Regions from separate parts of the Chelatococcus sp. XZ-Ab1 genome, predicted to be linked through region 2. Evidence: riboswitches for the same ligand, from Rfam matches in the RefSeq annotation. Region 2 holds a riboswitch; each other region holds the start of a gene.
The links. Region 2 has a riboswitch for cobalamin ahead of P2T65_RS08270 (ribonucleotide-diphosphate reductase subunit beta). Riboswitches for the same ligand answer to the same signal wherever they lie in the genome.
Positions count from the first base shown of each region.

Region 1: another riboswitch for cobalamin. It lies ahead of P2T65_RS12475 (CbtB-domain containing protein); the one in region 2 lies ahead of P2T65_RS08270 (ribonucleotide-diphosphate reductase subunit beta).
Region 3: another riboswitch for cobalamin. It lies ahead of P2T65_RS06470 (TonB-dependent receptor); the one in region 2 lies ahead of P2T65_RS08270 (ribonucleotide-diphosphate reductase subunit beta).

Region 1 is NZ_JARKII010000007.1:206,328-213,657, forward strand. Features, by position in the region: gene P2T65_RS12450 (thermonuclease family protein) at 1-246, opposite strand, end outside; tRNA gene P2T65_RS12455 (tRNA-Arg) at 267-343, shown strand; gene P2T65_RS12460 (O-antigen ligase family protein) at 472-1,833, shown strand; gene P2T65_RS12465 (hypothetical protein) at 1,830-2,519, shown strand; gene rnk (nucleoside diphosphate kinase regulator) at 2,898-3,311, shown strand; cobalamin riboswitch at 3,376-3,566, shown strand; gene P2T65_RS12475 (CbtB-domain containing protein) at 3,601-3,774, shown strand; gene P2T65_RS12480 (CbtA family protein) at 3,781-4,506, shown strand; gene P2T65_RS12485 (DUF1636 domain-containing protein) at 4,506-4,934, shown strand; gene cobW (cobalamin biosynthesis protein CobW) at 5,002-6,051, shown strand; gene cobN (cobaltochelatase subunit CobN) at 6,100-7,330, shown strand, end outside.
Region 2 is NZ_JARKII010000004.1:102,486-109,815, forward strand. Features, by position in the region: gene P2T65_RS08250 (ABC transporter ATP-binding protein) at 1-259, shown strand, start outside; gene P2T65_RS08255 (ABC transporter ATP-binding protein) at 260-1,054, opposite strand; gene P2T65_RS08260 (iron ABC transporter permease) at 1,051-2,058, opposite strand; gene P2T65_RS08265 (ABC transporter substrate-binding protein) at 2,121-3,155, opposite strand; partial or broken gene P2T65_RS08270 (ribonucleotide-diphosphate reductase subunit beta) at 3,342-3,526, opposite strand; cobalamin riboswitch at 3,663-3,876, opposite strand; gene P2T65_RS08275 (alpha/beta fold hydrolase) at 4,088-7,330, shown strand, end outside.
Region 3 is NZ_JARKII010000003.1:123,469-130,798, forward strand. Features, by position in the region: gene trxA (thioredoxin) at 1-10, shown strand, start outside; gene cobU (bifunctional adenosylcobinamide kinase/adenosylcobinamide-phosphate guanylyltransferase) at 111-644, shown strand; gene cobO (cob(I)yrinic acid a,c-diamide adenosyltransferase) at 641-1,255, shown strand; gene P2T65_RS06460 (cobyric acid synthase) at 1,255-2,739, shown strand; gene P2T65_RS06465 (ABC transporter substrate-binding protein) at 2,736-3,575, opposite strand; cobalamin riboswitch at 3,960-4,153, shown strand; gene P2T65_RS06470 (TonB-dependent receptor) at 4,187-6,163, shown strand; gene P2T65_RS06475 (iron ABC transporter permease) at 6,168-7,211, shown strand; gene P2T65_RS06480 (ABC transporter ATP-binding protein) at 7,208-7,330, shown strand, end outside.

The DNA of each region.
Region 1 (7,330 bases), on a different contig from region 2:
TGCAAGTCGTCCACGCCAGGTTTCGGCCGCCGGCCCGTCCTGCGGCAGCACAGCGCCGGCAAGTCGCACCGTGCGGCCGTCGTCGAGGCGGAAGTCGCCATGCTGCGTGACGGCAGCGATGCGCGCCGTGCCGGCGATGCGCCCCGGGCAGGAGGCTGCGCGAGCCGGCGCCGCTGCGATGAGCGCCACGAGAACGGCCGCGATGCCGACATGATGCATGTGCCGCGCTGCAATTTCGAGAATCATGTGCTAAAGGGGCTGCGGTTGTCCCGGTAGCTCAGCAGGATAGAGCAACGGTTTCCTAAACCGTAGGTCACAGGTTCGAATCCTGTCCGGGACACCATCCCGTCCATTGTTATCCCGCCAGCAGTGGGCCGGCCAGCGCTTGCGGCGCCGCCCGCGCGTGGGCGCGTGGCAATTTGTGCCGGGCGGCGGTAGTCTCATGTTTCGGGAGCCAGCGGGGCGCCGCGGATGCAACAGACGGGAACCGGCAAGGCGCAACTGCGCCGCCCGGGGGATGGCGATGTCGCTCAAAGGCCCGCCGTGATCCGGCTGGTTGCGCTGGCGGCGCTTGTCGTGCTTTTCGATGTCTTTCGGCCGCAGATAGTCGGCATCGACTTCGAGCAGGCCATCGAGATCTATTCGCCGCTGTTGCGCGGCCTGCTCATCGGCATCTACGCCCTTGGCCTCTGCTTCGGCCTGATGGTGCCGCGCCGCTTCGCAGCCACGCTGCTGCGCGCGTGGCCCGTCTTCCCGGTGCTGCTTCTCGCGGCGTTGTCTGCCTTTTGGTCGCCGCTTCCGGGGGTGACATTGCAGAAGGCCTTCGCCAGCACGGCGACCTTCGTCCTCGGCTGCGGCTATGTTGCGTATTTCGGCGCCCGCGAGACCTTGCGTCTGGTCGCCATCGTCCTCGCCATCGGCATCCTCGCCAGCGCGCTCTTTGCCTTCGCTGCGCCCGAACAGGCGTTGCACCAGCGCACGGATGCCTTCGAATCCATCCATGCCGGTGTCTGGCGGGGCGTCTTCTACCATCGCGTGCTGCTGGGTCAGGCGGCGGCCCTCACCTGCATCACCTGGCTCTTCTGCGCCGGGCCGTCCCTCGGGCCGCTCGTTCTGCGTCTCGCTATCGCCGCCGTGGCCGTGCTTTGTCTCGTGCGGTCGGAATCGGCCGGCGGCTATGCGGCGCTCGTCATCGGGGTTGCCGCCATGGCCGGGCTTCGCCTCCTCGAAGGGGCCGGGCGGAGCCTGCGCGGCGTGCTGCTGGTCCTTGGCCTCTTCTTCCTCGTTCCGCTGCTGCTCGCGTCGCAGGCGCTGCTCGCCGCCGGCATCATGGCCCTCGGCCGAGACCTCACCTTCACCGGCCGCTGGCAATTGTGGGTCCTGCTGATCGATCTCGCGAGGGAGAATCCCTGGCTCGGTTACGGCTTCAGCGCCGGCTACCAGGTGCTTCGGCCGGCCATCACAGCGATGTTCGGCTACGATTTCGTCAATCCGCACAGCGGCTACATGGACATTCTCATCGGCCTTGGCGTCGTCGGGCTCCTCGCCGCTCTCTTCGTCCTCTTCGTTCTCCTTCGCCAGTCCTTGCGTCTCGCCTTGCGGGAGGACGTGGCACGGCTCGGAGCCTTGCGCTGTATGCCTTTCGCCGTCGCTGTCTTCCTGATCGGTGCGAATGTGGTCGAAGCCATGCTGATCGAGAGCCGCGGCTTCGCCACCGCGCTGCTCGCGCTGACCTTCGCGGCCGCGGGTGATGCGGCACGCGGCATCACGGCTACCCGGCGTCGGGCTACGGGGCTGGCCGTTCTGCCCATCCTTTCGGGACAGACGCGATGAGGCGCGCCACGACCCTCCTCCCTGCCGTCGCGCTGGTCGCCGCCGGTCTTGTCATGTTGCGGTCCGAGTGCTGGGCAGTTCGCGCGATGGGAACCCTTGTGCCGGAGTTCGGCGCAAGACAGCTGTCGCGCGTCGCGATCGCTGATTCGCCCGTTCCGGGACCGGTCGGCGGCGTCGAATCGGGCGAGGTTCTGGCCGTTGCCGCACTGGCCTGCGACAGCGAGTGGCTGGCGCTGGTGGCGCGGCGGAGCGGCGAGGAGGCGGAGCGGCAGCGCGGGGCCTGCGCCGATCTGCGCCGGCGCCTCGTGCGGGCCTCGCCCCGTTCGGGCGATGCCTGGCTTGCGCTGGCTGCCACCCACGTGACCGGGGGGCGCCTCGACGACCAGGGCAGGTCTGCCCTCGCCCTGTCGATCCGCACCATGCCTTTCGAGGCGTGGATGGCGGAGCGGCGGGTGCTCTTCGCTTTCGATGCCTTCGACGCCCTCACGCCGGACGAACGCAGGCGCATCGCGGTGGATTTCGCCATCCTCGTGATGTCCGGGCATCGCATGCAGCATATCCTCGCCCGCGCTGCGCTGGACCCGCGGGCCGAGAGAACTGCGCTGGCGCTGGGTGATCTGGCGGGCGCGGAGGTGCGTGCCTGGTTCGCCACCCAACTCGCGCGGCTCGATGCCGCCGAGAAGTGACGCTGTCCACAGGCCGCAGCGCGTCAGCCCGTTTGACACCCGCTCCGGCCGAACCCATATTCGATGGATGATGTTGAAGGTCGTGCCACAGCGCCGTTTCCTGCTTCGCGCGGGTTCTCTCATCGCGGGAATATAGCCCCGGACGCGGTGTGGCCATTGGGCTGCCCGGGTTCGGGGCAGCCGCCGGGCTTCGGCCTGACGACCGCCGGCGTAGGCCGGCCATACACGACATCACACGACAGTCATCCACATCATGCGGCCAGGGCGCCGCGCGCCGGCCGGCCGTAGAGGCGGTCGCGCTGCGAGGGCCGTTCCGCGAGCGGCCTGCCCGTCAGGAAGCGGCACCGGGCCGTCGAACGCTCATCGGGAGGTTATTCCATGTCCGCCGTATCGTCGCGCCGCGCCTTGCGCCGTCCGCCCATCACGGTCTCGCAGGAGGATTTCGACCGGCTTTACGCGCTGGCCGAGGCCGCGGCAGATCGCCAGCCGGAGCTCGCCGAGAATCTCCTGGGCGAACTCGACCGGGCCAAGGTGCTGCCCGCAGGCAAGCTGCGCAGCGCCGTCGTCGCCATGGGCTCGCGCGTCACCTTCGAGGACGAGGTGACCGGCAAGGTGCAGACGGTCGAGCTCGTCTACCCCGGTGAGGCCGATATCGCGGCCGGCCGCATCTCCATCCTGACTCCAATCGGCGTCGCGCTCATCGGCCTCGCCGCCGGCCAGTCGATCTCGTGGGAGACGCGCGGCGGCGAGCGGCGGCAGCTCAAGGTCCACGCCGTCGAGGAGCGGTCGTGAGGCGCCACCGGGCGCCTCGGCGGTGACGCTCGGCAAAAAGCGTGATTGCAAGCGCCTCGTGAAACGGTAATGTGCCGGTGACGGTGCCTCGCTCCCGCGAGGTGAAAAGGGAACGCGGTCGAAAGCCGCGGCTGCCCCCGCAACTGTAGGCGGCAAGCGCCGGGCCGGATGCCACTGGGACCCACGGGTCCCGGGAAGGCGGCCCGGGGACGAGAGCCGCAAGCCAGGAGACCTGCCGTCGCCGATCCACGCGTGAGGCTGCCGGGTGTGGCAGCCAGGGAGATGCACGATGACCGCAGTCGCAACCGCCCGCGTTGCCAGCCGCGCCGAAGCCTTCAAGGCGGCGCTTCTCGCCTTCGTCCTCGGCACGGGCCTCGTCTTCGTGACGGGCTTCGCCCATCCCGACACCATCCACGATGCCGCCCACGACACGCGCCACGCCCTGAGCTTCCCCTGCCACTGACGGGCAATGCTTCAACGCGTGCTCGCGGTCGGCCTTGTGGCCGGCCTCGTTGCCGGGCTTGCGGTTGCGGTCCTGCAGCATTTCACCACGACGCCGCTGATCCTGGCGGCGGAGGTCTATGAGGTCGAGGCCGAGCAGCAGGCCGGTGGCCTGCTGGTGCCGGCCAATATCATCCTCGCTCACGGCGGCCACGGCGCCGGTGCTGCCGCATCGGGCGGTGAGGCCGGCTTCGATGCCGGCAGGACCTTGCTGACCGGGCTTACCACGATCGTCACGGCCGTCGGCTTCGCCCTCGTCATCCTCGCCGCCATGATCGCGGCAGGCGGGCGCATCGACGAGCGCCGGGCCCTCGGCTTCGCCTTCGCCGCCTTCCTCGCCGCCGGGCTTGCACCGGCCCTTGGCCTCGCGCCGGAACTGCCCGGCAGCGCCGCCGCGCCGCTGCTGGCGCGGCAGGTCTGGTGGATCGCGACGGCGGCGCTGACCGCGGGCGGCCTGTGGCTGTTCGTGCACCACGGCGCGTTCTGGGCCCGAGCTATCGCCCTTGCCATGATCGCGGCGCCGCACGTCGTCGGCGCGCCGCATCCGGCCGCCTACGAGAGCCGCGTGCCGGCCGAACTCGCCGCCCAGTTCGCCGCCACCTCGCTTGCCGTCCAGGCGGTGCTGTGGCTGTTGACCGGGCTCCTCGTCGGTCTCCTCTGGCAGCATCTGGCCCGCCGGGCGGGTGAGGCGTGATGGCGGCGCCCGACGTCACCGTCTTCGTCTGCGTCTCCTGCCGGCGGCGCGCCGACAATGCCGTCGGCTTCGATGAGCCGGGCCGCGTGCTCGCCGAGCGCCTCGCCGACCGGCTGGCCGATGACGCGCCCGGCGCCGCGGTGGTGCCGGTCGAGTGCCTCGCCGTCTGCAACCGCCCCTGCACGGTGGCGCTCGTCGGTGACGGCAAGTGGACCTATCTCGTCGGTGACCTCGACAACGAGGCCCATCTCGACGACATCGCCGCTGCCGCACGGGCTTATGGCGCCACCGAGAACGGCATCATCGCCTGGAAGGAGCGGCCGCTGCCCTTCCGTAAGGGCGTCGTCGCGCGCGTGCCGCCCCTGGCCTTTCGCCCGCAGACGCCGACGCCGGCCCTGAGCGGCAGCGATGCGCTGACGCAGGACTAGCCGCGCCGCTCCTGGCGCAGCCCCCGATTTTCTTGTGCCGCCGTGATGCGGCAGACTGGACCGACAGATGCAAGCGACCCTTCCAGCAACGACGGCCAAGGTGCCGTGTACCATCGTCACCGGCTTCCTTGGCGCGGGCAAGACGACCCTCGTGCGCCGCATCCTCGAGGGCGGCCACGGCCGGCGCATTGCCGTCATCGTTAACGAATTCGGCGACGTCGGCTTCGACGGCTCGTTCCTTTCCGGCTGCGGCATCGCCGGCTGCCCGGAGGAGGCGGTGGTGGAGCTGCCCAACGGCTGCCTGTGCTGCACGGTGGCGGATGACTTCGTGCCGGCGCTCGACCGGTTGCTCGCCATTGAGCCGGCGCCCGACCACATCGTCATCGAGACCTCGGGCCTCGCCCTGCCCAAGCCGCTCGTCAGCGCCTTCAACTGGCCGCAGATCCGCTCGCGCGTCACCGTCGACGGCGTCGTCGCCGTGGTCGACGGGCCGGCCGTGGCGGAGGGGCGCTTTGCCGACGATCCCGCCGCGCTGGCGGCGCAGCGTGCGGCGGACGAGACGCTCGACCACGACAATCCGCTCGAGGAGGTGTTCGAGGACCAGATTCTGTGCGCCGACCTCATCGTGCTCAACAAGACGGACCTGATGAGCTCGGCCGAGATCGAGGCCGTGTCAGCACAGATTGCCAGCGAACTGCCGCGCGCGGTCAAGATCGTGCCGGCGGCCAACGGCGCCATCGACGCGCGCGTGCTGATCGGCCTCGGCGCGGCGGCGGAGAACGACCTTGCCGCCCGTCCGTCGCACCATGACGACATCGGCGAGCACGACCACGACGACTTCGAGAGCGCTGTCTTCCCGGTGGCCGATGTCGATTCGCCCGAGGAGATCGCCCGGCGCGTCGCCGCCGCGGGCGCGGTGGATGGCGTCCTGCGCATCAAGGGTTTCCTCGCGCTGCCGGACAAGCCCATGCGGCTCGTGGTGCAGGCGGTGGGATCCCGAGTAGGCCATCATTTCGACCGGGCATGGAAGCCGGGTGAGGAGCGCGCGGGCCGGCTCGTCGTCATAGGCCTCAAGGGCTTCGACCAGGCTGCGGTGGCGGGCGCGCTCGCCGGGTGAGGGACGCGCGGGCCCGCCGGCCCGCGTGAGAGGTGAGGGACGGAGGCAATGCACCTCCTCGCGACGACATCCGTGACGCTCGACGAGGCGAACGAGGCGGTGGATGTCGCCCAGTCGCCGGGCGACATTGTCGTGCTCTCCTTCGCCGACAGCGACCTTGCGCTCGTCGCGGCCGCCCATGCCCGTCTCGCCCATGCTCGCTCCGGCAGCGACTTTCCCAGCCTGCGCCTCGCCGACCTCAAGCGGCTGCGCCATCCCCTGTCGGTCGACCTCTACGTCGATCAGGTGGCGGCGAAGGCGCGTTTCGTCCTGGTGCGTTGCCTCGGCGGCGTCGACTACTGGCGCTACGGCCTCGAGCGCCTGTCACAGCTCGCGCGGGAGACGGGCTTGATGCTCGCGGCGGTGCCCGGCGAACCGCGGCCCGACCCTGCGCTCATGGCGCTCTCCAGCGCCTCGCCGGACCTGCTGCGCGCGCTCCATGCCGATTTCTCGGCCGGCAGCGAGGCAGCGATGCAGGCAATGCTCGGCCGCATCGCCGCCGCCCTCGGCCATGAAGCGGCGAGCGAGACCGCGTCTGCACCGCCGGCGCCGCTGCCGCCGCTCGTCGCCTGGTCGGCGGAGGGCGGGGCCGTGGAGCCCGTGGCGGCGCTCGCAAGCCTGCCGGCGGACCGGCCGGTCGTGCCGCTCCTCTTCTATCGTTCGGCGCTCGCGGCCGGGGATGTCGCGCCGGTCGCAGCCCTTGCCGAAGCCCTGGCCGTGCGTGGCCTCGCGCCGCTGCCGCTGGCGCTCACCAGCCTGAAGGACCCTGCCGTCGCCGAGCCGCTGCGCCGGCTCCTCGCGTTGCGCCCGCCCGCCGTGATCGTCGCGCTGACGGGCTTTTCGGCGCGGGACGATGCCGGCTTCGTCCTCGACGCGGCCGGGGTGCCCGTCATCCAGGCGATCGTCTCGGGCAGCACGCGCGAGGCCTGGGCGGAGGCGCCGGCCGGCCTCGCCGCGGCGGATCTTGCCATGCAGGTCGTGCTGCCGGAGGCGGACGGGCGCCTCATCGGCCGCGCCGTCGCCTTCAAGGAATGGGCGCTCGACGTGCCCGCGGCCGATTTCGTCGGCCGGCGCAAGGTCGCCGATCCGGAGGGAGTGGCGGCGGTCGCGGACCTTGCCGCCCGCTGGGCGCGCCTTGCCGCGACGCCGCGCGGCGAGCGGCGCCTTGCCTTCGTCCTGTCCGACTATCCTGCCCGTGCCGGCCGCGCCGGCTATGCCGTTGGGCTCGACACGCCGGCGA
Region 2 (7,330 bases):
CGAGGTGCTGGAGATCGTCCGGCGCCTCACCGTCGCGCGGCGGCTGACGACGCTCGTCGTGCTGCACGACCTCAACATGGCGGCCCGCTTCGCCGATGCGGTGGCCGTCATCTGCAACGGCCGGCTCGCGCGCTTCGGCACCCCGGCCGACGTCATCGACGAGGCCATGCTGGCCCAGGTCTTCGGCGTCGAGGCCTCCGTCGCCCTGGCCGGTGATGGACGCCCCAACGTCATGCCGCTGCGGGCGTCCAGGCACTGATCAGGACGCTGCATGCCGCGCGCGCGGCACCGCGACAGGGTGCCGGTAACGGATGAAGCAGGAGCCGGCGGCATCGATTTCGACGCTCGCGTCGACCTTGAAGACCTCGGCGAGGCGCCGGCTCGTCAGGACGTCGGCAGGTTTGCCTAGCGCAACGAGGCGGCCGGCCTGCATGACGGCGATGCGGTCGCAGAACATTGCCGCGTGGTTGAGGTCGTGCAGCGCCGCGATCACGGTGAGGTCCTGCGAGCGGACGAGGTCGAGCAGACCGATCTGGTGCTCGACGTCGAGGTGGTTGGTCGGTTCATCGAGAATGAGGATGCGCGGCTCCTGCGCGAGCGCGCGGGCGATGTGGAGCCGCTGGCGCTCGCCGCCGGACAGGGTCTGCCACGAACGCGACGCAAGATGCGTCATGTCGACGTCCGCCATCGCCTTGTCGACGATCGCGTCGTCGCGCGAGGACCAGGGGGAGAGGGCGCTCAGACGCGGCGTGCGGCCGAGCGCGACGGCTTCGCGGGCCGTCAGGCGCTCCGCCGTTTCCGCCTGCTGCTCGACGAGGGCGATTTGTCGCGCGAGATCGCGGCGTTTCATGTGGTTGAGGAGCGTGCCGGCGAGGGTGACGGTGCCCGAGACCGGCGCGCGCAGGCCTGCGAGCATCGCAATCAGGCTCGTCTTGCCGGAACCGTTCGGCCCGACGAGGCCGAGAAACTCGCCCGGCGTTACATCGAGCGACACTCGGTCGACGATGGCCCGCCGTCCGGCTCTCCAGACGAGATCCTGTGCGCTCAAGATCATCGGGCAACGGGCCTGTGTATGAGGATCAGCGCAAAGGCGGGCGCCCCGACGAGCGCCGTCATGACGCCGATGGGCAGGACCTGCCCGGGAATGACCGTGCGGGACAGGACGTCCGCCGCGATCATGAAGGTTGCGCCGATGAGGGCCGAGGCGGGCAGCAGTCGCCCGTGCCGCACGCCGACGATGAGGCGCGCCGCATGCGGAATGACGAGCCCGACAAACCCGATCGAGCCGACGATGCTCACCATGGTCGCCGTCATGAAGGCACAGGCGGCGATGAGCACCGCATAGACGCGCTTCACCGGCACGCCGAGCGATGCCGCGGACCGGGAGCCGAAGGCGAAGGCATCGAGCGCACGTGCATGGAGGAGGCAGATGAGGAGCCCGCCGAGCGCCACGGGCACGGCGAGCGACACATCGGGCCAGCGCACGCCTGACAGGTTGCCGAGCAGCCAGAACATGATGCCGCGCGCCTGGTCGGCCGTCGCCGATTTCGTGACGACGAAGGAGGTGAGGGCGTTGAAGAGCTGGGAGCCGGCGATCCCCGCGAGGATGATGGCCGCCGGGCCCCGTCCGGCCCCGAGCGCGAGCAGCGCGACGAGGCCGAAGGCGAGGAGCGCTCCGGCGAAGGCGCCGAGCGACAGCGATACGAAGCCGGAGCCGAGGCCGAGGATGGCGACCGCGACCGCCCCGCTCGAAGCGCCCGCCGAGATGCCGAGGATATACGGGTCGGCAAGCGCGTTGCGGAGCAGGGACTGGAGCACGACGCCGCCCAAGGCGAGCGAGGCGCCGCAGCAGGCCGCGACGAGGGCGCGCGCGATGCGGTAGTTCCAGACGATGCCCTCGTCGATGGGATCGAGTGCATAGCCCGCACTCCACAGGCGGTTGGCCACGGTCTTGGCCACCGTCTCAACCGGAATGGACGTCTCGCCCACGGCCGCGCCGAGCGCGAGCGCGGCCGTCAGGATCGCGGCAGCGACGAGTCCATCCGCAACGAAGCGCAAAGGCGCGAGCGCCGGCCTTGTCCGGCCCGCGTCAACTTCGACCGGGGACAGCTGTAGCGACGTCACTGGACGAGACCGGCTTTCTCGAGCGCATCGGCGAGAACCTCGATGCCCTCGATCGTGCGGATCGTCGGGTTCATCGCCTGGGCGTCCATGACGATGACGCGGCCGTCCTTCACCGCCGGCATGAGGCGCGTGACCGGATCGCTCTCGAGGAATTTCAGCTTCACGGTGATGTCGTCGGCCGGGTAGCGGCGCCGGTCCATCCGGCCGGCGACGAGGACCGTCGGATTGGCCCGCGCGATCGTCTCCCAGCCGACCGTCGGCCATTCCTCCTTGCTCTCGATGACGTTGCGGACCCCGAGCGTCGCCATGATGTAGCCCGGTGCGCCGCTCAGCCCCGCGACATAGGGATCGATGTCGAGCTGGGCGCTGGAGAACCAAAAGACGGCCGACACCTTGCCGCCGAGCGAGGCGATCTTCTGCCGGGCCGCCGCTTCGCGGGCCTTCAGCTTTGCGATCAGCGTGTCGCCCCGCTCCTTGACGTCGAAGATGCGGGCGAGATCGTCGATCTCCTGATAGATCAGCTCCATCGAGAATTTGGTGGTGCGCACGCCGTCGCCGCCACTCGAATTGTCCTTGCCGATGCAATCGGCCGGGGAGGTGTAGACCGGGATGCCGAGCTCGGCGAACTGCTCGGGCGTCGCGACCACGCCCTGCGGGCCGATCTGCCACTGGAACTGCGTCGTGACGAGGTCCGGCTTCGCGCCGAGCACGCTCTCGAAGTTCGGATCGTTGTCGGCGAGCCGCGGGATGGTGGCATTGACCTCCTCGTAGCCCTCGATCACCGGCCCGAGCCACACCGCCGTACCGACGACCTTCTCCGCAAGGCCAAGGAGGTAAAGGATTTCCGTCGAGCTTTGGCCGACGGAAACCGTGCGCGTCGGCGCCTGCGTAAAGATGATGTCACGGCCGCAGTTCTTCACCGTCAGCGGATATTGTGTCTGCCCGGCGACGGCAGGTGGAGCAAGCGCCAGGAGGGCGGCTGCACCGCAGGCCCCGAGGAAGGGACGGAGGAAGCTGGTTGGCAAGGTCATGGTCCTTTTTGGGAAACAGGCCATCTGGTTTTGCCGTCCATCCCGTGCGGGAGCGGCGCAGATGGCTGAAAGCAGGGCGCGTCGCAGCAAAATGAAATGTTATAACATTCACTATGTCACGCCGGGTACCGGCGCAAGATCGTTTGCACGGCATTCGCGCCATACACAGGTGGCTGCGTAGCAGCGGTTGGCGATGAAGTGCATGCTGGTCGCACGGCGGCGCGTTCAGCCCGAGGAAGCCGCGCGGTATGGTGTCCCGTCCCGCAGGCTGCCTCGCTCTCGGCCGCTTGCTTCAGCATCGTCCTGAACTCGTCCTGGAAGGCGCCGGTCCACAGATGCGGGTTCTCGGACCTGATCTGGTTGATGGCGTTCGGTTTCCACGGACAAAGACACCGGCTTCAAACCCCATTATCGGGCGCAAAGGCCGGGCGGATGCGAGGATGGCGTCGACGGCTCACGCCGTGGTCCCGACGACCCAAGCGACCCACCGGGACACCCCGCCCGAGGACGTTTCGTTCCAGTCACGGTAGGTCTCCTGGCTCGCGGATCGTCGCCTTCGTCCGGCCTTCCCGGAGCCCGCGGGCTCCAGTGACACGAGATGGACGATTGGCTCGCCGCTCACAGTTGCGGGGGCAGCTCCGGCCTTGCCGCTCGGCGCACCGGATTCCCTCTTAGCTCTCGTTTCAGGACGATTCGAGAGACCATGACTACTAGATAGCGTGCCGATCGCGAGCGGCAGCGTCAATATCTTGGCGCCATCCTTCCTCGACTGTGTTGGCGAGCCGCCGAGCCGGCGAGCGTTCCCACTCCGGCGCACGGGGTGCGGGTTTCGTCGGGTGCGCTGCGGCACATCCCGGCAGCGCTGGCCGAATGATAACTTTCAGCCCTCCGCCGCAATTGGTACATTTTGAAACGAGTAGAGGCAGTATGCCGTGTCGCTCGATATCCGCGTTCTTGGAGACCTGACGGTCCTTCGCGCCGGCGAGGCCGTGTCCCTGCCGCCGTCGCGCAAGACGCGGGCGCTGCTGGCCTATCTCGCCATGACCGACAGGCCGCAGCGGCGCGAGCGGCTGTGCGAGATGTTCTGGGAAATCCCGGACGACCCGCGCGGTGCGCTGCGCTGGAGCCTGTCGAAGATCCGCCAGATCGTCGAGAACGGCGAGGGCGGCGTTCTGGAGGCCGACCGCAACACGGTCTATCTCAACAAGGACGGTCTGGTCCTCGATGTGGCGCCGCTGCGCGGCCTCGGCATCCGCGATATCGAAGCGCTCGGCACCGAAAGCCTGGAGGCGCTCGCCGGCGCCTTCCGCGGCCGCTTCCTCGACGATCTCTCGCTGCCGCGCTGCCCGGAGTTCGAGGCCTGGCGCATCGCCGTCGGCGACGAGCTCGACGTCACGCGCCTGCGTCTCCTGCGCATCCTGATCGACCGTCTGGCGGACGAGCCGGAGCGCGCGCTCGTCCACGCCCGCATGTTGCAGGCCCTCGAGCCCGACGACGAGACGGTGCGCACGGACATCCGCCGGCTCGGAGAGGCTGCCCGCCGGATCGCGATGGTCCAGCCGCGGCAGGCCAGGGAGGGCGAGGCTGCGCCTGTCGAGGCCCGCGAGGAGAGGGAGGCGGAGCCGCAGGGCCCGGCCGCAGCCACGCCGCTGGCCCAGGAAATCCGTCGCTGCGCGACGCCCGACGGCGTGCGGCTGGCCTATGCGCTGAGCGGCCAGGGGCCGCCCCTCGTCCGCGCCGCCCACTGGATGTCGCATCTGGAGCGCGACTGGGACAGCCCGGTGTGGAAGCACTGGATGGAGGGGCTCTCGGCCAATTTCCGGCTGGTGCGCTACGACCAGCGCGGCAACGGCCTGTCGGACCGCGACCCGGCCGATCTCACCTTCGAGGCGATGATCGCCGATCTCGAGAGCATCATCGACGCCGCGGGCCTGCGCCGCGTCTTCCTGCTCGGCATCTCGCACGGGTGCGCCACGTCGATCGCCTATGCCGCGCGCCATCCCGAGCGCGTGGCCGGCATGGTGCTCTACGGCGGCTTCAGCCAGGGCTGGCGCAGGCGCGGGGACCCGCGCGAGGTGGCGCGCCGCGAGGCGATGAGTGCCCTGATGCGCGAGGGCTGGGGACAGGACGACCCGGTCTTCCGCCAGATGTTCACCTTCATGTTCATCCCCGAGGCGACGCCCGAGCAGAAGGATTGGTACAACGATCTGCAGCGGGACACCGTCTCGCCCGAGGTGGCGCACCGGATCTTCGAGGAAGGCGGCGAGATCGACGTGACGGATCTCCTGCCGCGGATCCGCGTGCCGACGCTCGTCATGCATGCCACCCGCGACGCGGTGATCCCCTTCGAGCACGGCAAGGCGCTCGCCGCCAGCATGCCGGGTGCGCGCTTCCTCGCGCTCGACAGCGCCAACCACGTGCTCCTGGCGCACGAGCCGGCCTTCGCCACTTTCCTCGAGGAGACGCGCCGCTTCCTTGCCGATCCGGAAGAAACGCAGAAGCTTTCCCAGCCGCCGGCGCGCCTTGGTATCGACCGGTCCCGCCAGTACGTCACGGTGCTGGCTGCCGAGGTCGTCAGCCCGCTCGATGCCGTCGAGACCGTCGATCCCGAGACCGCGGAGTGCGAGCTGCAGCCGATCTACGACCGCCTGGTGGCGGTGATCGAGGAGCACGGCGGCGTCGTCACGGCCAATCTCGACGGCATGGTCAGCGCGACCTTCGGCCTGGCACGGGCGACGGAGGACCACGCCTTCCTCGCCTGCCGGGCGGCGCTTGCGACGCGGCTCGCGGTCGAGGAGCTGTCGCAGGGCGGTGCGCGGCTGAGGGCCGGGATCGACACGGGCGAGGTCATCGTGCGCCAGACGCCCGGACCGGACGGCATCCGGGTCGAGGTGAACGGCGTCGCCACGCGGTCCGCGAACCGCCTGATGCGCGCGCTGCGGCGAGCGACCATCGCCGCGACGGCCCGGGCGCGAACGGCAGCCGGCGGCTATCTCCAGATGCAGCGGATGCGCCATGCCGAACACCCGCAACTCGGGCGGGACGAGCGGGCCTATGAGCTCGTCAGCGAGAACCACGCCCTGTCCCGCTGGCATCGCAGGGCGAACCGCGGACTGACCGGCCTCGTCGCGCGCGAGGCCGAGCTCAAGAGCCTCATCACGGCCTGGCGGCGCGTGCGCGAGGGCCATGGGCAGGTCGTCGGCATCGTTGCCGATCCCGGCCTCGGCAAGTCGCGCCTCGCGCACGAGTTCCTCGCCCTCGACGAGGTCGCCGGCTTTGCCGTTCTCGAAAGCGGCGGCCATGAATTCGATGCCAGCGTCTCGCTCGGCGTCGCCAAGAAGCTGCTGCTGTCCGCCTGCGGCATCCGCGGCGAGGACACGCTGGAGGAGGCGCGCTATCGCCTCCTGCGCCGGCAGGCGGAGCTTGCGCTCGACCCGGGTCACGGCGCGCCGTTGTCCTTTCTCGCCGACATGCCGGTCGAGGACGAGGCCTGGCACCGGCTCGATGCGCGCGAGCGGACGGCCCGCGTCTGCGCGGCGATGAGCGCCTTCCTCATCGCCGTGAGCCGGCAGGCGCCGCTCGCCCTGCTGGTGGAGGATCTGCACTGGATCGATGCGGAGAGCGAGGCCATCGTGAACCGCCTCGTCGATGCGATCGGCGCCAACCGCATCATGCTCATCGCCACCTATCGGCCGCACTACCGGCACGGCTGGGCACGCAGGGGCTCGTTCCAGCAGATCAGGCTGGAGCGTTTCGTGCGCGAGGAGATGGACGCGTTCCTGACGGCGCTGCTCGGCTCCGACCCGAGCCTCGGGGACCTGCGCGCGCTCCTGACCGAGCGGGCCGATGGCACGCCGCTGTTCCTCGAGGAGATGGTGCGGGCGCTGGCCGCGAGCGGCGCCCTCATTGGCCAGCCCGGCCATTTCGAGGCGAGAAGCCCCGTCACCGACGTGGTCGTCCCCTCATCGGTGCAGTCGGTTATCGCCGCCCGCATCCAGCAGCTCGGCGATACGGAGCGCCAGGTGCTGCAGGTTGCCGCCGTCATCGGCCGCAACGTGCCGCGCCCGCTGCTGCAGCACCTCATGGCCGGGGCCTATCTCGATGCGGCGCTCACCCGCCTGCAAGAGCTCGAATTCCTCTTCGAGGTGCAGAGCTTCCCGCATGTCGAATACACC
Region 3 (7,330 bases), on a different contig from region 2:
CGCCGTCTGAGTCGCGGCGCATCGACGCTGGAAGAAGGGCCCGCCGGGGCCCTTTTTTCTTGCCGCGATTGCCTGTTGCCGCCGCCGGGCCGCCGTGGCATGCCGGAACCATGCAGGACACGGACCTCCCCATCGCCCATCTCGTCCTCGGCGGCGCCCGCTCGGGCAAGAGCCGCCATGCCGAGGCGCTGGTCAGGGCGATGCCGGGACCGTGGATCTATATAGCCACTGCCGAGGCGCGCGACGCCGAGATGTTGGAGCGCATTGCCCGCCACCGTCATGACAGGGAACCCCAATGGCGGACTGTGGAGGCGCCTCGCGCCCTCGTCGCGGCCATCGCCGCGGCGCCGGAGGGCGCGCCCGTCCTCGTCGACTGCCTGACCCTCTGGCTCACCAACATCATGCTCTCGGACGAGGATGTCGAGACCGCTTGCCGGCAACTAACGGAGGCGGTAGCCCGCCGAAGGCGGCCGCTCGTCCTCGTCGCCAACGAGGTCGGCTTCGGCATCGTGCCGGACAATGCGCTCGCCCGCCGCTTCCGCGACCATGCCGGCCTCCTCAACCAACGCCTTGCCGCCGTCGTCGACCAGGTCACCCTCGTGGTCGCCGGCCTACCGCTCACCGTGAAGGGACGCGACCGATGACCGCCATCTCCCCCGAGGAAGCCGCCCGCCATCGCGAGAAGATGGTGAAGCGCAAGGCGGTGCAGGATGCGGAGGTGGCGGCAAAGACACGCGAGAAGGGCCTCCTCATCGTCAACACCGGCCCCGGCAAGGGCAAGTCCACCGCCGCCTTCGGCCTCATGCTGCGGGCGCTCGGCCACGGCTGGAAGGTGGGCGTCGTCCAGTTCATCAAGGGCAGCTGGGAGACGGGCGAGCGCCGCGCCATGGAGCGCTTTTCCGACCTCGTCGAATGGCACAGCATGGGCGAGGGCTTCACCTGGGAGACGCAGGACAAGGCCCGCGACATCGCCGCCGCCTCGCGCGCGTGGGACAAGGCGAAGGAGTTGATGGCGCGGGACGACGTCCGCCTGGTCATTCTCGACGAACTCAACATCGCCCTGCGCTATGATTACCTGCCGCTCGACGCGGTGGTGGCGACGCTCACGGCGCGGCGGTCGGATCTGCACGTGGTCGTCACCGGTCGCAACGCCAAGCCGGAGATGGTCGCCGCCGCCGATCTCGTCACGGAAGCGGGGCTCGTCAAGCATCACTTCGCCGCTGGGGTGAAGGCACAGGAAGGTATCGAATTCTGATGGTAACGCCCGCGGTGATGCTCCAGGGCACCGGCTCCAACGTCGGCAAGTCGCTGATCGTCGCGGGCCTGTGCCGCCTCTTTGCCCGCCGCGGGCTCACCGTGCGCCCCTTCAAGGCGCAGAACATGTCGAACAACGCCGCTGCAGTGGCCGGCGGCGAGATCGGCCGCGCCCAGGCGCTGCAGGCGCGGGCCGCCCGCGCCGAGCCTACCGTGCACATGAACCCGGTGCTGCTGAAGCCCGAGAGCGACCGCGGCTCCCAGCTCATCGTGCAGGGCCGGCGCCACGGCCATCTCGATGCACGCGACTTCACCGGCCGGCGCAAGGCGCTGATGCCCTTCGTGCTCGGCAGCTTCGCCAAGGTCTGCGAGGGGGCCGACCTCGTCATCGTCGAGGGCGCGGGCAGCCCGGCCGAGATCAACCTGCGCGCCGGCGACATCGCCAACATGGGCTTCGCCACCGAGGCCGACGTGCCGGTGGTGCTCGTCGGCGACATCGACCGCGGCGGCGTCATCGCCAGCCTCGTCGGCACCCATGCCGTGCTCGACGAGGCCGACCGGGCCATGGTGCGCGGCTTCCTCGTCAACAAGTTCCGCGGCGACCCCGCCCTCTTCGCCGCGGGCATGACGGCGATCGCCGAACGCACCGGCTGGCAGCCGCTCGGCCTGCTGCCCTGGCTTCCGGAGGCGAGCCGGCTGCCCGCGGAAGATGCGCTCGACCTCACCGGCACCGGCCGCAAGCCTGGCGACACGTTCCTCGTCGCCGCCCCCGTCCTGCCGCGCATCGCCAATTTCGACGATCTCGACCCGCTCAGGCTGGAGGAGGGCGTCTCCCTCGTCCTCGTGCCGCCCGGCCGGCCGATCCCGTCCGATGCCGACCTCATCGTCCTGCCGGGCTCGAAGGCGACCATCGCCGACCTCGCCCATCTCAGGGACGAGGGCTGGGACATCGACATCCTCGCCCATGTGCGCCGCGGCCGGCGCGTCGTGGGCCTGTGCGGCGGCTACCAGATGCTCGGCCGCACCATCGCCGATCCCGAGGGCATCGAGGGCACGGCCGGTGTCGTGCCGGGGCTCGGCCTTCTCGACATCGACACGGTCCTGACGGGCGATAAGACGGTGCGGCCGGTCGAGGCCGTCCATGCAGGGACGGGCTATGCGGTCACCGCTTACGAGATCCACCTCGGCCGCAGCGAAGGGCCCGATTGCGTGCGCGCGCCCTTTCGCGTCGCCGGCGAACGCGAAGGGGCCATGTCGCCGGACGGGCTCGTCATCGGCACCTATCTGCACGGCATGTTCGCCGCCGACGACTTCCGCCGGGTCTTCCTCGCCCAGGCGAGCGGCGGCACCTTCCGCGCCAGCCTCGCCTACGAGCGCAGCATCGAGGAAGCCCTCGACAGGCTCGCCGCCCATGTCGGCCGGCACATGGACGTCGCCGCACTCCTCGCCATCGCGCAGGAGCGAGGCGGCGAGTCGATCCGCTAACGCTCCCCGTTCACCTTGGCACGCACCTCGGCCGCAAGCGCCTCGATGGCGGCCGGCGTCGACGGCCCGCCGCAGATGGTGAGCCTGTCGGACAGGAAGAGGCGCCGCTCGGGCGGCAGCACGCGGGCAAGCGCCGGGTGGACGAGAAAGGCCGTGCCGTTGTCGATGGCGCGGGCATCGGCCTCGTCCATCACCACGAAGTCCGGCGGGTCCATGACGAGTTGCTCGAGGCGCACGAGGCCGCCCTGCGTCAGGCCGAGGCGGGCCTGCATCGGCTGAAGGCCCATGTGGCCGAGGAGTTCGCCGACGAGCGAGCGTTCCCCCGGCACATAGCCGCGCCGGTAGAGAACGAGCGCGGTGGCCGGGCGCCGTGCGATGCCCCTGGTACGCGCGAGCGCCGCCTCGATCTCGGCGGCAAGCGCCGCGCCGCGCTCCGGATGGCCGAGCCGGGCCGCAACGGCCCTGAGCTGCTCGCGCCCCCCGGCGATGTCGCGCCAGGGGTCGAGCACCATCAGCTCCACGCCGTGGCGCTCCAAAAGCTCGCGCTTGACGCGCGTCCCGTACCGGCCACTGAGCACGAGGTCCGCCTCGCCGACAAGGATCTCCTCCCCCGTGCCGCCGTTGACCGGAAGGTCATCAACCAGCCCCGCGAGGAAGGAATAATCCTCATCGCGCGACAGGGGGCTGAGCGAGGCGATCTGGCCGCGGTCGGCGAGTGCCAGCAGGAGTTGGTCGGCGCACAGGTTGAGCGAGACGACCCGCGCCGGAGGCGTTTCGGTGTAGCGGACAACGGACGGCACGGTTTCCGATCGGCCGGCCGCGGCGAGGCGCACCATATCCCCCTCCCCCCGCTCGCGGCGGGAAGGGGTCAGGGGTGGGGGGCCGGCGGGTGCAGGCCGGAAGCCTTCCGGGCCGACGGACACACCACCTGCAATCGTCGAACGCCCGCCGGCGGAACCGCCCCCCACCCCGGCCCTCCCCACCACTGCGTGGGGGGAGGGAGGAGAGAGGCGCTCCGGCTCGCTGCTGCCGGAAGCCGGCCCAAGGCCGAGCCCTGTTGCAAGCACGATCGCGAACGCGACAGCCGTCCTCATATCCTCATGTCCTTGCCTGCCCTTACGGGCGCAATCTCGGCCGCAGCCTTACGGCGCTCCTTGCGCCGGCGCAAATGCACGGGCGGTGTATCCGCTCCGCGTGCTTGCGGCCGAGCCGCGGTCTGCGTAAAGAGGCCCTGCGTTGGTGCCCCGCCGCAGCGGGGTGAAACGGGAACGCGGTGCAAGACCGTGGCTGCCCCCGCAACTGTGAGCGGCGAGCGGCGATTCGACGAAGCCACTGGGGCCATCGGGCACCGGGAAGGCCGAATCGCCGCAGGGACCCGCAAGCCAGGAGACCGGCCAGCGCGCGAGGCAACCCTGACATCCGCCGGAGGGGCGGAATGGAGGTTTTCATGGCCGGTTCCGCCGGCCGCCGGACGCTCTCCGGCGGTATCTTCCTTTTGTCTTCCCTCATCCTTGCCGCCACCGATGCCGCCAGCAACGAGATAGCCCTGCGCGAGATCGTCGTCACGGCGACGCGCGGCCCGCAGGCCATTGCCCGCAGCGGCAGCGCCGTTACCGTCATTACCGGCGAGGAGATCGCCCGCGCGGGCGCTCGCACGCTCAACGAGGCCCTGCGCCGCGTGCCCGGCCTCGACCTCACCGAGAGTGGCGGCACGGGCGCCACCGCCTCTGTGCGCCTGCGCGGCGGCGAGCCGGGCCAGACCCTGGTGCTGATCGACGGCGTGCGCGTCAATGATCCGTCCACCGGCAACGGCCAGTTCGACTTCTCGTTGCTGGTGCCGACCGGCATCGAGCGCATCGAGGTGCTGCGCGGCCCCCAATCGGCCCTCTACGGCTCGGACGCGATGGGCGGCGTCGTCAACATCATCACCCGCAAGGGCCGCGGCGAGCCGCGCGCAGCCATCGCCGCCGAGGGCGGCAGTTACGGCAGCAGGGGGGTGCAGGCCGCCGTGTCCGGCGGCGATCCGCGCTTCAACTATGCCATCTCGCTCAACGGCTACGACACCGCCGGCTTCTCGCGCTGGGGCCACCGCATCGGCCGCCTCCGCGCCCGGCACCCATGGCCGCTGGAGAACGACGGCGCGCGCCGCTTCGGCCTCTCCGCGCGCTTCGGCTTCTCGCCGAGCGAAGACGTCGCCTTCGACGTCGGCGGCTCGGCCTATGTCAATGCCACGCAATACGACGCGGCCTTCGGAGCCTTTCCCGACACCCCGTCGTCGAGCGTCCAGCGCCTCGGGCAGGTCCATGCCAGGGCGACCGTCCACGCCTTCGACCGGCGGCTGAAGAACACCTTTCTCGTCTATGCCAACCGCACCGAGCGCGACTATCGCTCCATCAGCTATTACGGCAGCACGGCAGCGCCGGTGACGGACTGGTCGAAGGATGGCTATGTCGGCGGGCGCGTCGGCGCCTCCTATCAGGGCGATCTCTCGCTTGATGCCTTCGGCCTCCTTACCTTCGGCGGCCAGGTGGAACGCGAGACGTTGACGAGCACGAGCCAGCCGGTGCTGCCGGTGCCCGGCCTACGCACGACGCTCGACGATGCCGCCCAGACCACCCGCTCGCTCTTCGCCCTGCACCAGATCGCCCTCGCCGAGCACTTGAACCTGTCGCTCGGCGGGCGCATTGACGACATCGAGGGGGCGGACCGCTTCGCCACCTGGCGCGCCACCCTCGCCTACGACATCGCGGAGAGCGGCACCGTGCTGCGCGCAAGCGCCGGGACGGGCGCCAAGGCTCCGACGCTCTACCAGCGCCTCGATCCGCTCTACGGCAATGCGGCGCTCAGCCCGGAGCGCTCCTTCGGCATCGACGCCGGCATCGACCAGAAGCTGTTCGACGGGCGGCTCACCCTTTCCGGCACGCTGTTCCTCAACCGCTTGCGCGATCTCATCAATTTCCAGAGCGATCCGTCCTGCCGGCCGGACCAGCCCTTTGGTTGCTACGTCAATGTGGCGCGGGCCGAGACCAGCGGCTTCGAACTGGCGGCGAAGGCCGAGCTCATTCCCGGGAGGCTTGGGCTCGACATCGCCTATACGAACCTTGTCGCCATCGACCGCACCACCGACCTCAGGCTCGCCCGCAGACCGGAGAACGCCGCGCGCATCGGCCTCACCTTGACGCCCGCGCCGGGCCTCGTCATCGCGCCGACGCTCGTTCTCGTCGACGCGCGCTATTCCGCGGCGCACGAGAAGGACAGGCTCGCCCCCTATGCCCGGCTCGACCTCTTCGCCTCCTATGAGGTGTCGGAGGGCGTGTCGCTCTTCCTGCGCGGTGAAAACCTCACCGATGCGCGCTATGAGGAGGTGAAGAACTACGGCACGGCGGGGCGCTCGCTCTACGCCGGCCTCAAGGCCAGCTGGTGAGGCGATGGACGGCGCAGGGGGCAGGGAGATCGAGGAGGAGGCGGCCCGCCGCTCCGGGCGCTGGCTGGTGCCGGCGCTCGTCGTCATCCTCCTCGTCCTGTGCGTCCTGTCGCTGATGCTCGGCCCGGCGCGGCTCACGCCAGCCACGGTGATCGAGGGCCTCCTCGGCGACAGCGGTGGTGCGGGCGTCGTCGTGCGCGACATCCGCCTGCCGCGCACCCTGCTCGCCGTCATCATCGGCGCGACGCTCGGCCTTGCGGGCGCCGCCTTGCAAGGTCTGCTGCGCAACCCGCTCGCCGCACCCTCCGTCTTCGGTGCGCCGCAGGCGGCGGCGCTCGGGGCCGTCGTCGTCATCTATTTCGGCTATGCGGAGGTCTATTCGCCCGCCCTGCCGCTCGCCGCCATCGCCGCCTCCTTCCTGTCGGTGCTCGTCGTCATCCTCATCGCCGGTGAGGGTGCGAGCCTCGTCGTCCTCGTCCTTGCGGGGCTTGCCATCTCTAGCCTCGCCGGGGCGGCCACCTCGCTCGCCATCAGCCTGTCGCCCAACGCCTTCGCCGTCACCGAGATCGTCTTCTGGCTCATGGGCTCGCTGGAGGACCGGACCATGCGCCACGTCGCGCTCGTGGCGCCCTTCGCGCTTCTCGGGGCCGCGCTCCTCCTCTCCCAGGGTGGGGCGCTGCGCACGCTGGCGCTCGGCGAGGAAGCCGCCCGCAGCCTCGGCATCGACGTGCGCCTGCTGCGCCTTGCGGTCGTCACCGGGGTGGCCGTCGGCGTCGGCGCGAGCGTCGCGGTCGCCGGCACCATCGGCTTCATCGGCCTCGTCGCCCCGCACATCGTGCGCCCGCTCGTCGGTCATGACCCGGGCCGCACGCTCGTGCCGGCAGCGCTCGCCGGGGCGGTGCTGCTGACTGCGGCCGATTGCGCCGTGCGTGTCATCCCCTCCGCCACCGAGGTCAAGCTCGGCGTGCTCACCGCCATCGTCGGCGTCCCCTTCTTCCTCTACATCATCGTGCGCCGCCGGGCCGAGCTGACGGGAGCGCCGGCATGACGGGTCCCACTCTCGCCGCCCGCGCCGTCGCCGCGCGCCTCGGCGGCCGGCAGGTGCTCGCCGGCGTCGACCTGACACTTTCGCCCGGCAGCCTGACTGCCATCATCGGCCCGAACGGC